One region of the Mesorhizobium sp. B2-4-14 genome, then DNA from elsewhere that is predicted to be linked to it. Evidence: riboswitches for the same ligand, from Rfam matches in the RefSeq annotation. Region 1 holds a riboswitch; the other holds the start of a gene.
What was found. A riboswitch is a leader RNA that binds a small molecule or an ion and turns the genes downstream of it on or off. The one in region 1 is predicted to bind S-adenosylmethionine.

Region 1 (7,769 bases):
GATCAGGCCGATGCCGACCAGCGCGATCTTCTCAAACATCGGTGATGTCATGGTGCTCTAGCTTTTCAGAAATGTCGTGAGCGCGGCGACGACGCCGCGATTGGCCTCTTCGGTGCCGACAGTCATGCGCAGCGCGTTGGGGAAGCCGTAGCCGGAAACGCGCCGCAATATATAGCCGCGCGCGGTCAGGTAATCGTCCGCCGCCGCCGCAGAATGCTTCTGGTCGTCCGGGAAATGAATGAGGAGGAAATTGCCGACGCTGGGCGTCACCCGCAGCCCAAGCGCGGTCATCTCTTCGGTCAACCAGGCGAGCCAGGTCTCGTTGTGCGCAACGCTGCGCTCGATATGGGCGCGGTCGCGGATCGCGGCGATGCCGGCCTCGATCGCGGTGGTGTTGACATTGAAGGGACCGCGCACGAGATTGATGGCGTCGACGATGTGCATGGGGCCATACATCCAGCCGATCCGTGCTCCACCCAGGCCGATCTTGGAGAAGGTGCGGGTCATCACCACGTTCTCGGCGCTGCCGACCAGCTCGATGCCGGCTTCATAATCGTTGCGGCGAACATATTCGGCATAGGCCGCGTCGAGCACCAGCAGCACATGCCTTGGCAGGCCGGCATGCAAGCGGCGCACCTCCTGGAACGGCACATAGGTACCGGTCGGGTTGTTGGGATTGGCGAGGAACACGATTTTGGTATGCGGCGTGACCGCGGCCAGCATCGCATCGATGTCGGCGCGCTCGTCGGTTTCCTTGACCACGACCGGCGTGGCGCCGGCCGATTGGATGTAGATCTTGTAGACCATGAACGCGTGTTCGGTGAAAATGGCCTCGTCGCCTGGCGCCAGATAGGTCTGCGCCAGCAGGCCGAGGATCTCGTCGGAGCCGTTGGAACAGATGATGTTCTGGGGGTTGAGCCCATGCACCTCGGCGATCGCCTCGCGCAGCCGCCTCGCGGTGCCGTCCGGATAAATATCGAGCCTGGCGGCCACCTCGCGCGCGGCCTCGATCGCCTTCGGCGACGGACCGAGCGGGTTCTCGTTCGACGACAGCTTGTGGACCTTGGCGACACCGGCGGGTGCGGTACTCTTGCCGGGCACATAGGCATCGATGTCCATGATGCCCGCGCGCGGGGTTGGACGTGCCTGATCCGGTGTCTGGTTCATTTTTTGCAAAATCCGTCGAAATGCCTCCACCCGGAAGCCGCAGCGGAAATACAAGCCATGGGCCGCAATGTCGAGAGGTGGCAGTGGGGCCAGCGGCCGGCATTGACGGCAAGGCGGGCGAGTTCTAGAAGAGCAGCGAACTTCCGTGGTGATTTGGCCGGTCGGCTTGCAGCCACGTTAAACAATTCGCTAAAGGGCCGTTTGCGTGATGTAACCGGCTTGCGAAGGCAATGCCGGTTTTTTGTTGTCCGTGACCGGCCGGACGAACGTATCGGCGGCGGGCGGATCGGCAGCGATTTCCGCAAACGCACGATGCAGCAAGAGAGACGTGATGGCCGCTCAGCGCGCAGGAAAGACCAACAACGAGGCCGATCAGCCGTCGAGCCCGGTGTTGCGTTTCGGGCCCGACAAGCCGCTCAAGCTCGACGCCGGCACGCTGCTGTCGCCGTTCCAGATCGCCTATCAGACCTATGGCAAGCTGAACGATGCCCGCTCCAATGCCATCCTCGTCTGCCACGCGCTGACCGGCGACCAGCATGTCGCCAACACCAATCCGGTGACCGGCAAGCCTGGCTGGTGGGAAGTGCTGATCGGCCCCGGCAAGATCATCGACACCAACCGTTTCTTCGTCATCTGCTCCAACGTCATCGGCGGCTGCCTGGGCTCCACCGGCCCGGCTTCGACCAATCCCGCCACCGGGAAACCCTATGGGCTCGACCTGCCGGTCATCACCATTCGCGACATGGTGCGTGCGCAGCAGATGCTGATCGACCATTTCGGCATCGAGAAACTGTTCTGCGTGCTCGGCGGCTCTATGGGCGGCATGCAGGTGCTGGAATGGGCGTCGAGCTATCCCGAGCGCGTCTTTGCAGCGCTGCCGATCGCCACCGGCGCCCGCCATTCCTCGCAGAACATCGCCTTTCACGAGGTTGGCCGCCAGGCCGTCATGGCCGATCCGGAGTGGCATGGCGGCAAGTATTTCGACTATGGCAAACGCCCGGAAAAGGGGCTGGCGGTGGCGCGCATGGCCGCCCACATCACCTATCTCTCGAAAGCCGCCCTGCACCGAAAATTCGGCCGCAACCTGCAGGACCGCGAAGCGTTGACCTTCGGCTTCGATGCCGACTTCCAGATCGAAAGCTATCTGCGCCACCAGGGCATGACCTTCGTCGATCGCTTCGATGCCAATTCCTATCTCTACATGACCCGGTCGATGGATTATTTCGATATCGCCGCCGACCATGGCGGTAGGCTGGCGGACGCTTTCGCCGGCACCAAGACTCGCTTCTGCCTGGTGTCCTTCACGTCTGACTGGCTGTTTCCGACCGAGGAAAGCCGCTCCATCGTGCATGCGCTCAACGCCGCCGGCGCCTCGGTGTCCTTCGTCGAGATCGAGACCGATCGCGGCCATGACGCCTTCCTGCTCGACGAGCCGGAACTGTTCGCGGCCATCAACGGCTTTATCGGCTCGGCGGCGCGCGCCAGGGGGCTCAATCCATGACTGTCAACGGTACGCAGCGCGTTGACCTCGAGGTCGTCGCAAATCTCATTCCCCCGCAATCGCGGGTGCTCGATGTTGGCTCCGGCGACGGCTCGCTGCTCGAACTCCTGCAGGACACCAAACAGATCGACGGCCGCGGGCTGGAACTGTCGCAGCGTGGTGTCAACGAATGCGTGGCGCGAGGCCTCTCCGTCATCCAGGGCGATGCCGACAAGGATCTCGAATTCTACCCGGACAAGGGTTTTGATTTCGTCGTCCTGTCGCAGACGTTGCAGGCCACCCGTAACCCGAAGCTGGTGCTCGACGAACTGCTCAGGATCGGCAACCGGGCGATCGTCTCCTTCCCCAATTTCGGCCACTGGCGGGTGCGCCTGTCGCTGTTCGTCAAGGGCCGCATGCCGGTGACCAAGGACCTGCCCTATTCCTGGTACGACACGCCCAACATCCATTTCTGCACCATCCGTGACTTCGTCAATCTATGCGAGGAACTCGGCGCGACGGTGGAAAAGGCAACCGCGCTCGACGCCAACGGCCAGAGGATCGGCCTGTCGATGCCCTGGTGGTTCTGGAATTTCTTCGGCCAGCAGGCAATATTTTTGCTGAAACGATAATGGTTGATATCTGGATTTCTTCGTGCTCCTAAGAGGTTGCTTGAATTCTTGACGCTGTAATGGGATCTCTTGGAACGTGCCGCTAAATTCCCTGAGCTATTGCCTGGTCCTGGAAATGGAGAACGCCAGGTCGGTCGATCTCGAAGAGGTCAGCGTCGGGCTGACTGCCTTGGCGCGCGAAATCGGCGCTGTTTCTTCGCTGGGTTTTGCTAGGCCACAGGTCGTTTTCTCCCACGGCGGAGACGATGCGGACACACTTTTGCTGAGAAGCAATATCGCATCCGCGGCATCGCAGCTGGAGCAGGTTGCCGACTTGATCTTCGCCGCATGCCCAGGCCGACGGTACTACGATCTTAAGAACAACGGCATTCCAGCAACCGACAGCGATGTCGTCATTTTTACAGACTCCGATACGGTTGTGGAATCTGGATGGCTCTCGGCCATGCTCGGTCCATTTCAAGATCCAGCGACCGTCGCCGTAAATGGTTACACCTACCTTTACTACGACGACTTCATGTCGCGAACGTTTGCGCTGATCTGGTTTTTCCCAATGGCGCAAAAGGACACGCGTTTTGCTTTGAAACGGGCGATAAACGCCAACAACGTGGCTTTTCGCCGTGACCGGATTTTTCCCGAAAACAATGGTTTCAAGGTTTCCTGTACGCTCCTGATGCGTGCGCTTGAGCGCGACGGCCACAAACTCGTCAGCGCCAATGCACGCGTCTATCATCACCCGCCGCGCGGCTGGCGATTCTTCCGCTGGCGCGCATTGGTGACCGGCCGCGATGCCGACCGGAAATTTAGAGAACTGGGGAGTTCCCATCGTGGCCGCCGGATCGCAAAGTCGCTCAGCCGGTGGCTGACCATGTCGTGGCGTACAGCACGGCGCGTCGTACGGCATGCCCGGCAGACGGGAATGCCGGTCTGGCAAATTCCAATGTCTCTGCTTGTCGGCCTGGCATTCTACAGTTTGGCATTTTGGGGCCAGTTCAGCTTGGCCGTGGGTCTCGTCCATGACGAGATTGAAGTTCTGCCCGACTTTGCGGGTGAATGAATGCATTCACGCCCAAAACCGACGGCACCAAACAGCAACCGCAATCGTTCCTATCCCAGGACATCCGTGGCCCTGTGCGGATGTTCGACGCCGTTGGCGAACACCACGTCGGATTGAGAATTGTTGGTGCGCAGCGACAGTATCGCCTGGTAGGCGGGCGAGTCGTACCAGCCGCGCGCATGTTGCCTGTCGGGAAACTCGATGATGATGAGGTTGCCCGGCCAGTCGTTCTCGACCACCTCCACATCGCCGTCATGCATGAGGAACCGGCCGCCGAAAGGCTCCAGCGTGGCATCGATCCTGTGCAGATACTCGGCGATCTGCGGCCCCATCTTGACTTGGCGCATATGGGCAACAGCATAGGCGGTCATGACATAACTCCCTCTGGTCGAGGCCAGCGACCGGCCTCGCAAGGACCAATCTGCCCCAACATCGACGGCGAAGCGATTACCTCTGACGTCATGGAGAATAGAGGCGATCCGCGACAGGCAGCGACATCTTCGTATCGGCGGTTCGCAAACATGCCGGGCGGCGATGGTGTTGCACTTGAAGCGCTCGGCACGGAATTCATCACTCCTCATGGGTTGAGCCTCGGTGCGATGGGGTGACATGGGCGGCTGGTTTTTGTACCCTTCGAACGAATACGATGAAGGTCACGGAAGGGGACATCCGATCCATTCGACCATCCTGAAGATCGAAGGAACAGACAGGACGCGCATTTTTGCGCTGGAACCGGCTGACGCGGCATGACCGGGAAGATGGAGTGCTCTCCCCTCATCACGGTCATCACGCCGACCCACAACCGGCGCGACACGGTGTTGCGTGCCGTGGAGAGCGTGCTTTCCCAGAGCATGCCGAAGCTTGAGCATATCGTCGTCGACGATAGTTCCACCGATGGCACGGAGGAGGCGCTGGCCCGCATCAGCGATCCGCGGCTGATCTATGTCGGCGCGAAATGGCGAGGCGCCAACGCCGAGGAATGCTGGAATCGAGCGTGCGCGGGCACCGGTGGTGACATTCCTTGATTCCGACGACGTCTACCTGCCGCATCGGCTTGCGCGCACCCTGGCCCGATTCGATGAAGATCCGGCGCTCGAAGTGCTGATCAGCTCATATGTTTCCGTGAAGAGCGGCCGCGCCACCAACTGCGTCAACCCCGAGGCCTTCGTGAGCCCCATGATGCTCGAGCGGACGCTCGTGGCGCAGACGATCTTCCTCGCCGGTTCCGCGATAACCGCCCGCCGCGAGGCCTTGCTGGCAATCGGCGGCTATGACAGCGACATCACCAGGATGCAGGACCGGGAGTTGCTGCTGCGCTTGGCGCGGCGGTGCGGCGCGCAATTGTCCGGGGATATCGACTGGACGAAATACAATTCGCAGAATTCGATTTCGCGCCGTCGCGGCGGCTATGTCGAAGCCTATGCGAACCTGATGGACAAGCATCCGTATATCGCCCACGCCTATCCGCATATCCCGCCCTACATGGTTTCGCGGCAGATCATTGCCGATATTCTCAGGGGCCGGATACCGGAGGCATTCGAGGGCTACATGGCCAACCGCTCGTCGAAGGCGCTTGGCTATTCGCTGCCGGAACTAGTCAACGGTTATGTCTGTGGCCGGCGCTGGCGCCGCGATCTCTACAACGAGTTTCGCGACACCTTTGGCGCCCGACCTGCCTGATTGCCTCTCGCCCAAAACGACCAGCGGACTTTGGGGCAACGACATGTACAAGGCGTCTCCGCGAACCTACCGGTCAAGGTCCGAAAGCAGTCTACTTCTTGCGGCGGGTGGCGACAGGCGGCGGTTCGATGGCGCCAGCCCTGACGCGGGCAGGCTTCAGCGCAGGCGCGCCGGAATCCTTCACAATTGCCAAGCCGCGCGGAAAGAACTGATTGTTGTGCTGGCCGCGCCCGATGTTAAGGATGGCCGCTTCCGGCAAATGCTTTTCCAGCACCGACAACACCCGCCTCAGCGTGGGGCCATCGAACGCGTCCATCGCTTCGTCAATGATGACCCATTTCGGTTTGCGCAAGGCGAGCCTTGCGAAGGCAAGCGAACGCTGTTCGTCATCGCCTAGCTCACGCTCCCAGCGGGCCGACCGATCCAGCGAAGACGACAGTCGTCCGAGACCGACTTCGGCAAGCACCGCCGAAATTTCGGCATCGCTGGCCGGAGCAACCCCGTTCGGATGATCGAGGACCTCGCGCAGCGTGCCGGCCGGAAAATACGGGACGCGCGGCACAAAGATGGGGGCTTCTCCCGCCGGCATGCCGATCTTCCCGCTTCCCCAAGGCCACAGGCCGGCAATGGCACGGAAGAACAGCGTCTTGCCGGCGCCCGGCTCGCCGGTGATCATCACACGTTCGCCGGTACGGATTTCGACATGCTGGTCGGCAAGCTTGGCGCATCCTTCCGGCGAGGCCACCTGGAGATTCTCGAAAGTCATGCTGCCATTCGCGTTCTCACTGAAGGTGATGCGTTTTTCCGTGCCATGCAGCGCATCGGTCTCGACGAGCGCGATGCGGAAGTCGGCGACACGCATCAGCGTGGCGCGCCAATCCGCGATGCTGCCGATGTTGTTGATGAACCAGCGCAATGAGGAGTGGACCTGGTTGAAGGCGCCTACCGCCATCATCAGCCCGCCGAAGCTGATATCGCCCGAAAAATATACCGGTGAGGCGACGAGGATCGGCGCCACCAAGGTAATCCAGCCATAGGTGTCGGTCACCCAGGACAGGTTGATCTGGGCGGTATAGATGCGCCGCATGGCGCCCAGCACCGTGCCAAGGTCGAGTTCGAGCCGCCGCTTGGCGTCGGCCTCGCCATGGTACAGCGCAATGGCATCGACATTCTCGTTGACTCGCACCATCGAGGAGCGCAGCTCCGCTTCCCTTGTGTACCGGTCGCTGTTGAGATGGATCAGCGGTCGCCCGACCAGCCAGCTCAGCCAGGAGGCGGTGCCGGCATAGAGGAACGCGGCCCAGACCATGTAGCCCGGTATGGCCAGCGACCAGCCGTTGACGTGAAACACAAAGCCCGAAGATAGCTCCCACAGCACGCCAACGAAAGACACGAGCAGGATGAGCGACTGCAGCAGGCCGACGCCGAGATCCGTCGACAGGTCGGAAAGATGCGCCGCATCCTGCTGCATGCGCTGGTCGGGATTGACCCCGATGGCGCCGGCATTGGCCAGCCGGAAGGCGCGCGCCGGCCGCATCCACTGATCGATCAGGTCCAGCGTCAACGCCTCGCGCAGCCTCAGCCGGATCATCTGGTTAAGCCACGTCTGGCCGATATTGAACACCAGAAGTCCGCCAGCGATCATTGCGAAGACAAGAAGCTGGTGCAGAAAGGCCGCCATGTCCCTGCGCGCCAGCGCGTCGTAGAAGGGCTGGTTCCAGCGGTTGAGCAGGACCTGGCCAACCGACGTCGCGAT
Region 2 (7,769 bases), on a different contig from region 1:
CTTGATCCTCGACGAGCCGACGGCGAGCCTGTCGGAAAAGGACAGCCAGGCCCTGCTCGACCTGCTGCTCGAATTCAAGCGGCAAGGCATGACCTCGATCCTGATTTCGCACAAGCTCAACGAGGTGAACCGGGTCGCCGACAAGGTGACCATCATCCGCGACGGGCGCACCATCGAGACGCTTGCCAGGAAGGACATTTCGGAAGACCGCATCATCACTTCGATGGTGGGTCGTTCGCTCGACGACCGCTATCCGCCGCGCGAGCCCAGGATCGGCGATGTCGTGCTGCAGATCCGCGACTGGTCGGTCTATCACCCGCTCCATGCCGACCGACAGGTGATCAAGGGCATCGATATCGATGTGCGCAAAGGCGAAGTGGTGGGCATTGCCGGGCTGATGGGCGCCGGACGTACCGAATTCGCCATGAGCCTGTTCGGCCGCTCCTATGGCCGCCGCATCACCGGCGAGGTGCTGCTCAACGGCAAGCCTGTCGACCTGTCCTCGGTCAGCAAGGCGGTGAAGCAAGGCATCGCCTACGTCACCGAGGACCGCAAGACCTACGGGCTGAACCTGATCGACCATATCAAGCACAACACCACGCTCGCCAATCTTGGCGGCGTGTCGCGCCACGGCGTGATCGACGACCTGCGCGAGCTCGACGTCGCCAATGACTATCGCAAGAAGACCAATATCCGCGCGTCGAGCGTCTACCAGATGACCGGCAACCTTTCGGGCGGCAACCAGCAGAAGGTGGTGCTGTCGAAATGGCTGTTCGCCAACCCGGAAGTGCTGATCCTCGATGAGCCGACGCGCGGCATCGATGTCGGCGCCAAATACGAAATCTACACGATCATCGCGCGCCTGGCCGCCGAAGGTAAGGCGATCATCGTCATCTCGTCGGAAATGCCCGAACTGCTCGGCATCACCGACCGTATCTATGTGATGAACGAAGGGCGCATCGTCGGTGAAATGGCGGCGAGCGACGCCAGCCAGGAAAAGATCATGCGCGCCATCGTTCGGGGAGAAGGAAAAGCATCATGAGCACAGAGAGCGCTCCCGTACCGCAATCCGCCACTGCCGATGGCGGGACGGACACGCCACGCTTCGCGGTCTCGGCACTGGTCACCAATCTGCGCGACTACGGATTGGTGCTGGCGCTGATCGCCATCATGGTGTTCTTCCAGTTCACCACGTCGGGCACACTGTTCAAGCCGCTGAACCTCAGCAACCTCGTGCAGCAGAACTCCTTCATCATCGTGATGGCGCTCGGCATGCTGCTGGTCATCGTTTCCGGCTACATCGACCTCAGCGTCGGTTCGGTCGCCGGCTTCATCGGTGCGCTCGCGGCCAACATGATGGTGACGTGGAACCTAGGCCCGCTCAGCAATCCGCTGGTCGTGTCGATCGTCTGCCTGATTATCGGCGGTGCCATCGGCGCGGCACAGGGCTATTGGATCGCCTACCATCGAATACCGAGCTTCATCGTCACGCTGGCCGGCATGCTGATCTTTCGCGGCATGTGCCAGGCGCTGCTCGGCGGTGGCTCCTCGGTCGGCCCGCTGCCGGATGGCTTCAACAAGCTGAGTTCCGGCTTCATTCCCGACCTGATCGGCCCGCTGACGCTGATTGCACCAACCGTGAACGCGGCGGGCAAGACCATCATCGGCAGTGGCCTGACGCTGCATATGACGACCATGGTGATCGGGGTCATAGGCGTGGCGGCTTATATTTTCTTTGGCCTCAAGGCACGACGCACGCGTGAACGGCACGGCTATCAGGCCGAGCCGTTCTCGCTCTTCACTATCAAGACGCTGGTGATCAGCGCGCTTGTCCTGTTCCTCGTCTATCAGTTCGCCACCTACAAGGGCTTTCCGGTCGTGCTGACGGTCATGGCTGCGCTGATCGCGCTGTTCGTCTTCGTCACCAAGCGCATGACGATCGGCCGCCGCATCTATGCGATGGGCGGCAATCCCAAGGCCGCACTCCTGTCGGGCATCAACACCGAGCGGCTGACCCTCTACGTGTTCATCAACATGGGCGTGCTGTCGGCGCTTGGCGGCCTGATCATCGCGGCGCGCCTTGGACAGGCGGTGCCGGCGGCAGGCCTCGGCAGCGAACTCGACGTCATCGCCGCCGTGTTCATCGGCGGCGCCTCGGCGATGGGCGGCGTCGGTCAGGTCATCGGTTCGGTGGTCGGCGGCTTCATCATGGGCGTGATGAACAACGGCATGTCGATCATGGGTGTGAATGTCGACTGGCAGCAGGTCGTCAAGGGCCTGGTGCTGCTCGGTGCCGTGGTGTTCGACGTCTACAACAAGAACAAGGGCTGAGGGCACCAGGAAGGCATACGGGTCACACCGCGGCGCTGCCGGCAACCGACTGGCACGAAGAAGTTCCCTCAAGGGACAGGCCCGCGAGCGCAATCCGAACGAGAATTTCACCCGTGGCATGGACAACGTTCCAGCCGCGCTTGGGAAGGTTTGCCCAGCTGGGAGCCATGCCAAGGCACATGAGAGAGGACTGATCATGCTGATCTCGCAAATTCTCGATGACGCCGAGACCATCCGTGTCGTTGCCCGCAGCGGCGGCAAGACCCGGATCATCAACGGCGCCCGCAGCGTCTATTCGCTGGCAATGGAGGCTGCCCGCACCGGCGTCGGCCTCGCCACCCTGATCGATCGCAAGGGGCTCGGCGAGACGGTCGATCTCGACGCCGCCTACAAGAAGGGGCGGCTGTTGTCGCCGATCAATCACCCCGATCCGGCGCACCTGCATCTGACGGGTACTGGCTTGACCCATCTCGGCTCGGCGGCGACGCGCGATTCCATGCACAGGAAGCTCAGCACCGACGGCGAGGAGCAGCTCACCGATTCCATGAAGATGTTCCGCATGGGCCTGGAAGGCGGCAAACCGGCGAAAGGCCAGGTCGGCGTGCAGCCGGAATGGTTCTACAAGGGAAACGGCACGATGGCGGTGGCGCCGGGTGCCGCGCTCCAGTCACCGGCGTTCGCCAAGGACGCCGGCGAGGAACCCGAGATCGCCGGCATCTATGTCATCGGCGACGACGGCGCGCCGTTCCGCGTCGGCTTCACGCTGTCGAACGAGTTTTCCGACCATGTGACCGAGCGCGTGAACTATCTCTTCCTCGCTCATTCCAAGCTGCGCAACGCCTCGTTCGGGCCGGAGATCCTGATCGGCGAGCTGCCTTCCGACATCCGCGGCACATCGCGCATCGTGCGCGACGGCAAGACGCTGTGGGAAAAGCCGTTCCTGTCGGGCGAAGCCAACATGTCGCACACCATCGCCAATCTCGAACACCATCATTTCAAATATTCGGCGTTCCGCCAGCCGGGCGATGTGCATGTGCATATGTTCGGCACGGCGACATTGTCCTTCGCCGATGGCATCAAGACCGAGGCCGGCGACGTGTTCGAGATCGAGGCCGGGGATTTCGGACTGCCGCTGCGCAATCCGCTGGAGATCGAGCAGCCGGTGAAGGTGGCGGTGAAGGCGTTGTAAGAGTGTGATCTCCCCCCTCGTGGGGGAGATGGCCGGCAGGCCAGAGGGGGGCGCTGTCCCGCCGACCTATCAACTTTATCAAAGTTCAGACTTCGGAAGTCTTCATTTGTGTATCAAAACACGAAGGCAGCGTTCCTTCGCGCCCCCCGCTGCCCTGCCGGCCATCTCCCCCACGAGGGGGGAGATTGGCAGTGCAAACCTCAGCGCGCGGCGCGGAAATGCTTTGAGAGCTTGAGGCCCTGCGCCTGGTAGTTGGAGCCGAGATCGGTGCCGTAGAGCGCCTGCGGCCGCTTCAACATGTGCTCATAGACCAGCCGGCCGACGATCTGGCCATGATCGAGGATGAACGGCACTTCGTGGCTGCGCACTTCGAGCACGGCCCGGCTGCCGGTGCCGCCGGCCGCCGAATGGCCGAAGCCCGGATCGAAGAAGCCGGCATAGTGGACGCGGAACTCGCCGACCAGCGGGTCGAACGGCGTCATCTCGGCGGCGTAGAGCGGCGGCACATGTACCGCTTCCTGGCTGACGAGGATGTAGAACTCATCGGGATCGAGCACCAGTTCGCCGGCGCCGCTCTTGTGGATAGGCTCCCAGAAATCGAGGGCGTCCTGTGCCGCGCGTTTGTCGACGTCGACGAGACCGGTGTGATGCTTGCCGCGATAGCCGACCAACCCGTCACTGTCGCCATTGAGGTCGATCGACAGCGCGATGCCCCCGCCCGAAATGTTCGGCGGTTCGGTGGCGACCAGCATCTCGGCGCGGTGCAATTCATGCAGTTCGGCTTCCGAGAGCAGCGCATTGCCCGTTCGGAAACGGATCTGCGACAGGCGCGAGCCGGTGCGCACGACGATCGGGAAGGTGCGCGGGCTGACTTCCAGATAGAGCGGACCGGTATAGCCGGCGGCGATCTTGTCGAACTCATGCCCTCGGTCGGTCATGACACGGGTGAAGATGTCCAGCCGCCCGGTCGAACTTTTCGGATTGGCCGATGCCGAAATGTCGGCTGGCAATGCCAGGCTTTCGAGCAGCGGCACGATGTAGACGCAGCCGGTTTCCAGCACCGCGCCCTCGGTCAGGTTGATCTCGTGAAGCTGCAGCCGATCGAGCTTTTCCGAAACCTTGTGGCTTGGACCAGGCAGGAAGGAGGCCCGTACCCGCCATGCCTTGTCGCCGAGCCTAAGATCGAGGCTCGCCGGCTGGATCTGATCGGCATCGAGCGCGCGCGGCGACTTCAGCGCGCCGGACTGGAACAGCGCCGAAATGTCCTGATCGGGAAGAATGCCTGTCTGCCGCAAAGTCTAGCTCCGCTCGAAGGCCGGGCGAGGTCTGGTACAACCCTCTTAATGAAGCCGGCAATTGACGCAAGCGTGGCGCGGGTCTAAAGGGTCGTTATCCCGTGGTGATTTGGCCGGTCGGCTTGCAGCCACGTTAAACAAGTCGCTAAAGGACCGTCGGGCCGCAAGGCCGTATGGACCGGTTGCGACTTTCGCGGCCGGTTTTTTTGTGTCTGGAACAAAAGCGATGAGCACCAAGAAGCGCAACTGGAAGCCTCAGACAGCCCTCGTGCATGGCGGGACCCTGCGTTCCGGCTTCGGCGAGACCTCCGAGGCGATGTACCTGACCCAGGGCTATGTCTATGAGACGGCACAGGCCGCCGAAGCCCGTTTCAAGGGCGAGGAACCGGGTTTCATCTATTCGCGCTACGCCAATCCGACCGTCGACATGTTCGAGAAGCGCATGTGCGCGCTGGAAGGCGCCGAGGATGCGCGTGCCACGGCATCCGGCATGGCGGCGGTGACGGCCGCGCTTCTGTGCAGCGTCAAGGCTGGTGATCATATCGTGGCGGCGCGCGCGCTGTTCGGCTCCTGCCGCTGGGTGGTCGAGACGCTGGCGCCGCGCTACGGCATCGAGGCGACGCTGGTCGACGGCACCGAGATCGCCAACTGGGAAAAGGCGGTCAGGCCGAACACCAAGCTGTTCTTCCTGGAAAGCCCGACCAATCCGACGCTGGAAGTGGTCGACATCGCGGCTGTCGCCGGGCTCGCCAATTCGATCGGCGCCCGGCTTGTCGTCGACAATGTCTTCGCCACGCCCTTGCAGCAGAAGCCGCTGCAGCTCGGCGCCCACATCGTCGTTTATTCGGCGACCAAGCACATCGACGGCCAGGGCCGCTGTCTGGGCGGCGTGATCCTGTCGGACAAGGAGTGGATCGACAAGAACCTGCACGACTATTTCCGCCATACCGGCCCCAGCCTGTCGCCCTTCAATGCCTGGACGCTGCTGAAGGGCCTGGAGACGCTGCCGCTGCGCGTGCGCCAACAGACGGAAAGCGCCGGCAAGATCGCCGACTTCCTCGCCGAGCAGCCGCAGATCGCCCGCGTGATCTATCCCGGCCGCGCCGACCACCCGCAGGCGGATATCGTCAAGAAGCAGATGTCGGGCGGCTCGACGCTGATCTGCCTCGACGTCAAGGGCGGCAAGCAGGCGGCTTTCGCCTTGCAGAACGCGCTCGACATCGTGCTGATCTCGAACAATCTCGGCGATGCCAAGAGCCTGATCACGCATCCGGCGACGACCACCCACAAGAACCTGACGGACGAGGCCCGCGCCGAACTCGGCATCGGGCCAGGTACGCTCAGGCTGTCGGTCGGCCTTGAGGATACCGACGACCTTCTGGAAGACATCGCGCAGGCGTTGCAGGCGGCCAAGTAAGGCCTGCCTACGCGGGGCTTCATGCACGGGGCTATCAGGCGCTCGACGGCGTCTCCTCCAGTTCGGTCGCCTTGGTGCCGATGGTCATCGCATTGCCGCGCCAGTCGACGGCGCCGCCGAGCCAGCCACGTGCCCACATCGCCGGCAGGATGAGGTCGCGCACCATGATCGCCGCGACGATGCGCGATGACAGGTACCAGCCCTTGGACCAGGCCAGGGCACATTCCGGAAGGTAGAAGGCCGCCAAAACGGCGATGGCCGTGAGCGGCAGGCTGAAGCCGGCGCTTGCCGCCGCGGCCAGCGCAAGCAGCAGCGGCACCACGGCACCAGTCAGGATTTCAGGCGCGAAGAACAGCGGGAAGGTGACGCGGCGCAGGCGAGCCCAGCGGGCCTGGCGCGACCAGATCTCGCCAAGCGTGCGCCGGCCGAGCGGCTGCTCGAAAGGCGCGGCAACGAGATTGACGCGCAGGCCAAGCCCGTTCACCAGCTTGGTCGCGGCGGCGTCCTCGGCGATCTCGGCGGCCAGCGCGCGAATGCCGCCATTGGCATCCAGCATGGGCTTGTTCCACAGCATGCTCTTGCCCTGGGCAAAGCCTAGCCCAAGCGCCTCGCCGGCATATTGCCAGCGCGCCTGCAGCGTGTTGAGAAAGGCGCATTCGACCTCAGCCCAGAAGCCATCGGGCCGCGAACCGATCGGCGTCGAGCAGACAAGGCCGGTATCCGGCCGCCATGCCGCCATCAAGTGCTGAATGTAGTCCCTCGGCATCAGCACGTTGGAATCGGCAAGAATGACCCAGTTGTGGCGCGCCGCTTCCCAGCCCTTGACGCAATTGTTGAGCTTGGGATTGGCGCTGATCCGATCATCGCCGATCAACAGGCGGGCTGGCACTTTGGGAAAGCGCCCCATGGCGGCACGGATCAGCGTGACCACCGGATCGTCGGCATGGGCGACGCAGAAGATCAGTTCATAGCGCGGCCAGTCGAGCGAGAAGGCGCGCTCCAGTGTCTCGTGCGTGAACGGCTCGACGCCACGCGATGGTACGACAATTGACACCGGCAGCGATTTGCCGGCTGGCGGTGCGATCGTGGTGCGCCGTTTCAGCTGTGAGGTGGCAAGCGCAATGCTGGCGGCATTTGAAAGGATGAGTGCGGTCGAGAGCGAGGCGGCTATGAGAGTGAGTTCCATCGATATCTGGTCACTCCAGAAAGGACGGCCCGCGTGACGGCCGTTTCAACAGGTCGGCAGAGCGCCGAGTCGCCCGTGCGCGCACACCACCATTGTCATGTGTCACTTAAATGACATTCTTTGCCGCCACCTGCCTTTCAGGGTCACGCGCGACAAGACGCGCACGTTGACCTGCTCGCTGGGAGCGCCGAAAGGTACCGGATTGTTTTGGAGCCGCTCATGTACCGCGCCGTCACGCGCAACATCGAAGTGCAGGTCAGGCCGTTCTACCTCGAGGATCGTTCGGACCCTTCGGAGAACCGCTACGTCTGGGGCTATCAGATAACGATCGACAACCAGTCGGACGAGTTC

Region 2: another riboswitch for S-adenosylmethionine. It lies ahead of FJ938_RS04440 (O-succinylhomoserine sulfhydrylase); the one in region 1 lies ahead of FJ938_RS04975 (homoserine O-acetyltransferase).

The regions. Positions count from the first base shown of each region.
Region 1 is NZ_VFVA01000004.1:42,621-50,389, reverse strand. Features, by position in the region: gene FJ938_RS04985 (prephenate/arogenate dehydrogenase family protein) at 1-51, opposite strand, end outside; gene hisC (histidinol-phosphate transaminase) at 58-1,167, opposite strand; SAM riboswitch at 1,303-1,380, shown strand; gene FJ938_RS04975 (homoserine O-acetyltransferase) at 1,499-2,668, shown strand; gene metW (methionine biosynthesis protein MetW) at 2,665-3,279, shown strand; gene FJ938_RS04965 (glycosyltransferase family 2 protein) at 3,395-4,333, shown strand; gene FJ938_RS04960 (DUF1330 domain-containing protein) at 4,384-4,704, opposite strand; gene FJ938_RS30235 (glycosyltransferase) at 5,080-5,358, shown strand; gene FJ938_RS04955 (glycosyltransferase family 2 protein) at 5,345-6,013, shown strand; gene FJ938_RS04950 (ABC transporter ATP-binding protein/permease) at 6,105-7,769, opposite strand, start outside.
Region 2 is NZ_VFVA01000003.1:253,101-260,869, reverse strand. Features, by position in the region: gene mmsA (multiple monosaccharide ABC transporter ATP-binding protein) at 1-1,042, shown strand, start outside; gene mmsB (multiple monosaccharide ABC transporter permease) at 1,039-2,331, shown strand; gene araD1 (AraD1 family protein) at 2,528-3,520, shown strand; gene FJ938_RS04445 (2'-deoxycytidine 5'-triphosphate deaminase) at 3,721-4,815, opposite strand; SAM riboswitch at 4,907-4,984, shown strand; gene FJ938_RS04440 (O-succinylhomoserine sulfhydrylase) at 5,042-6,232, shown strand; gene FJ938_RS04435 (ceramide glucosyltransferase) at 6,267-7,418, opposite strand; gene apaG (Co2+/Mg2+ efflux protein ApaG) at 7,638-7,769, shown strand, end outside.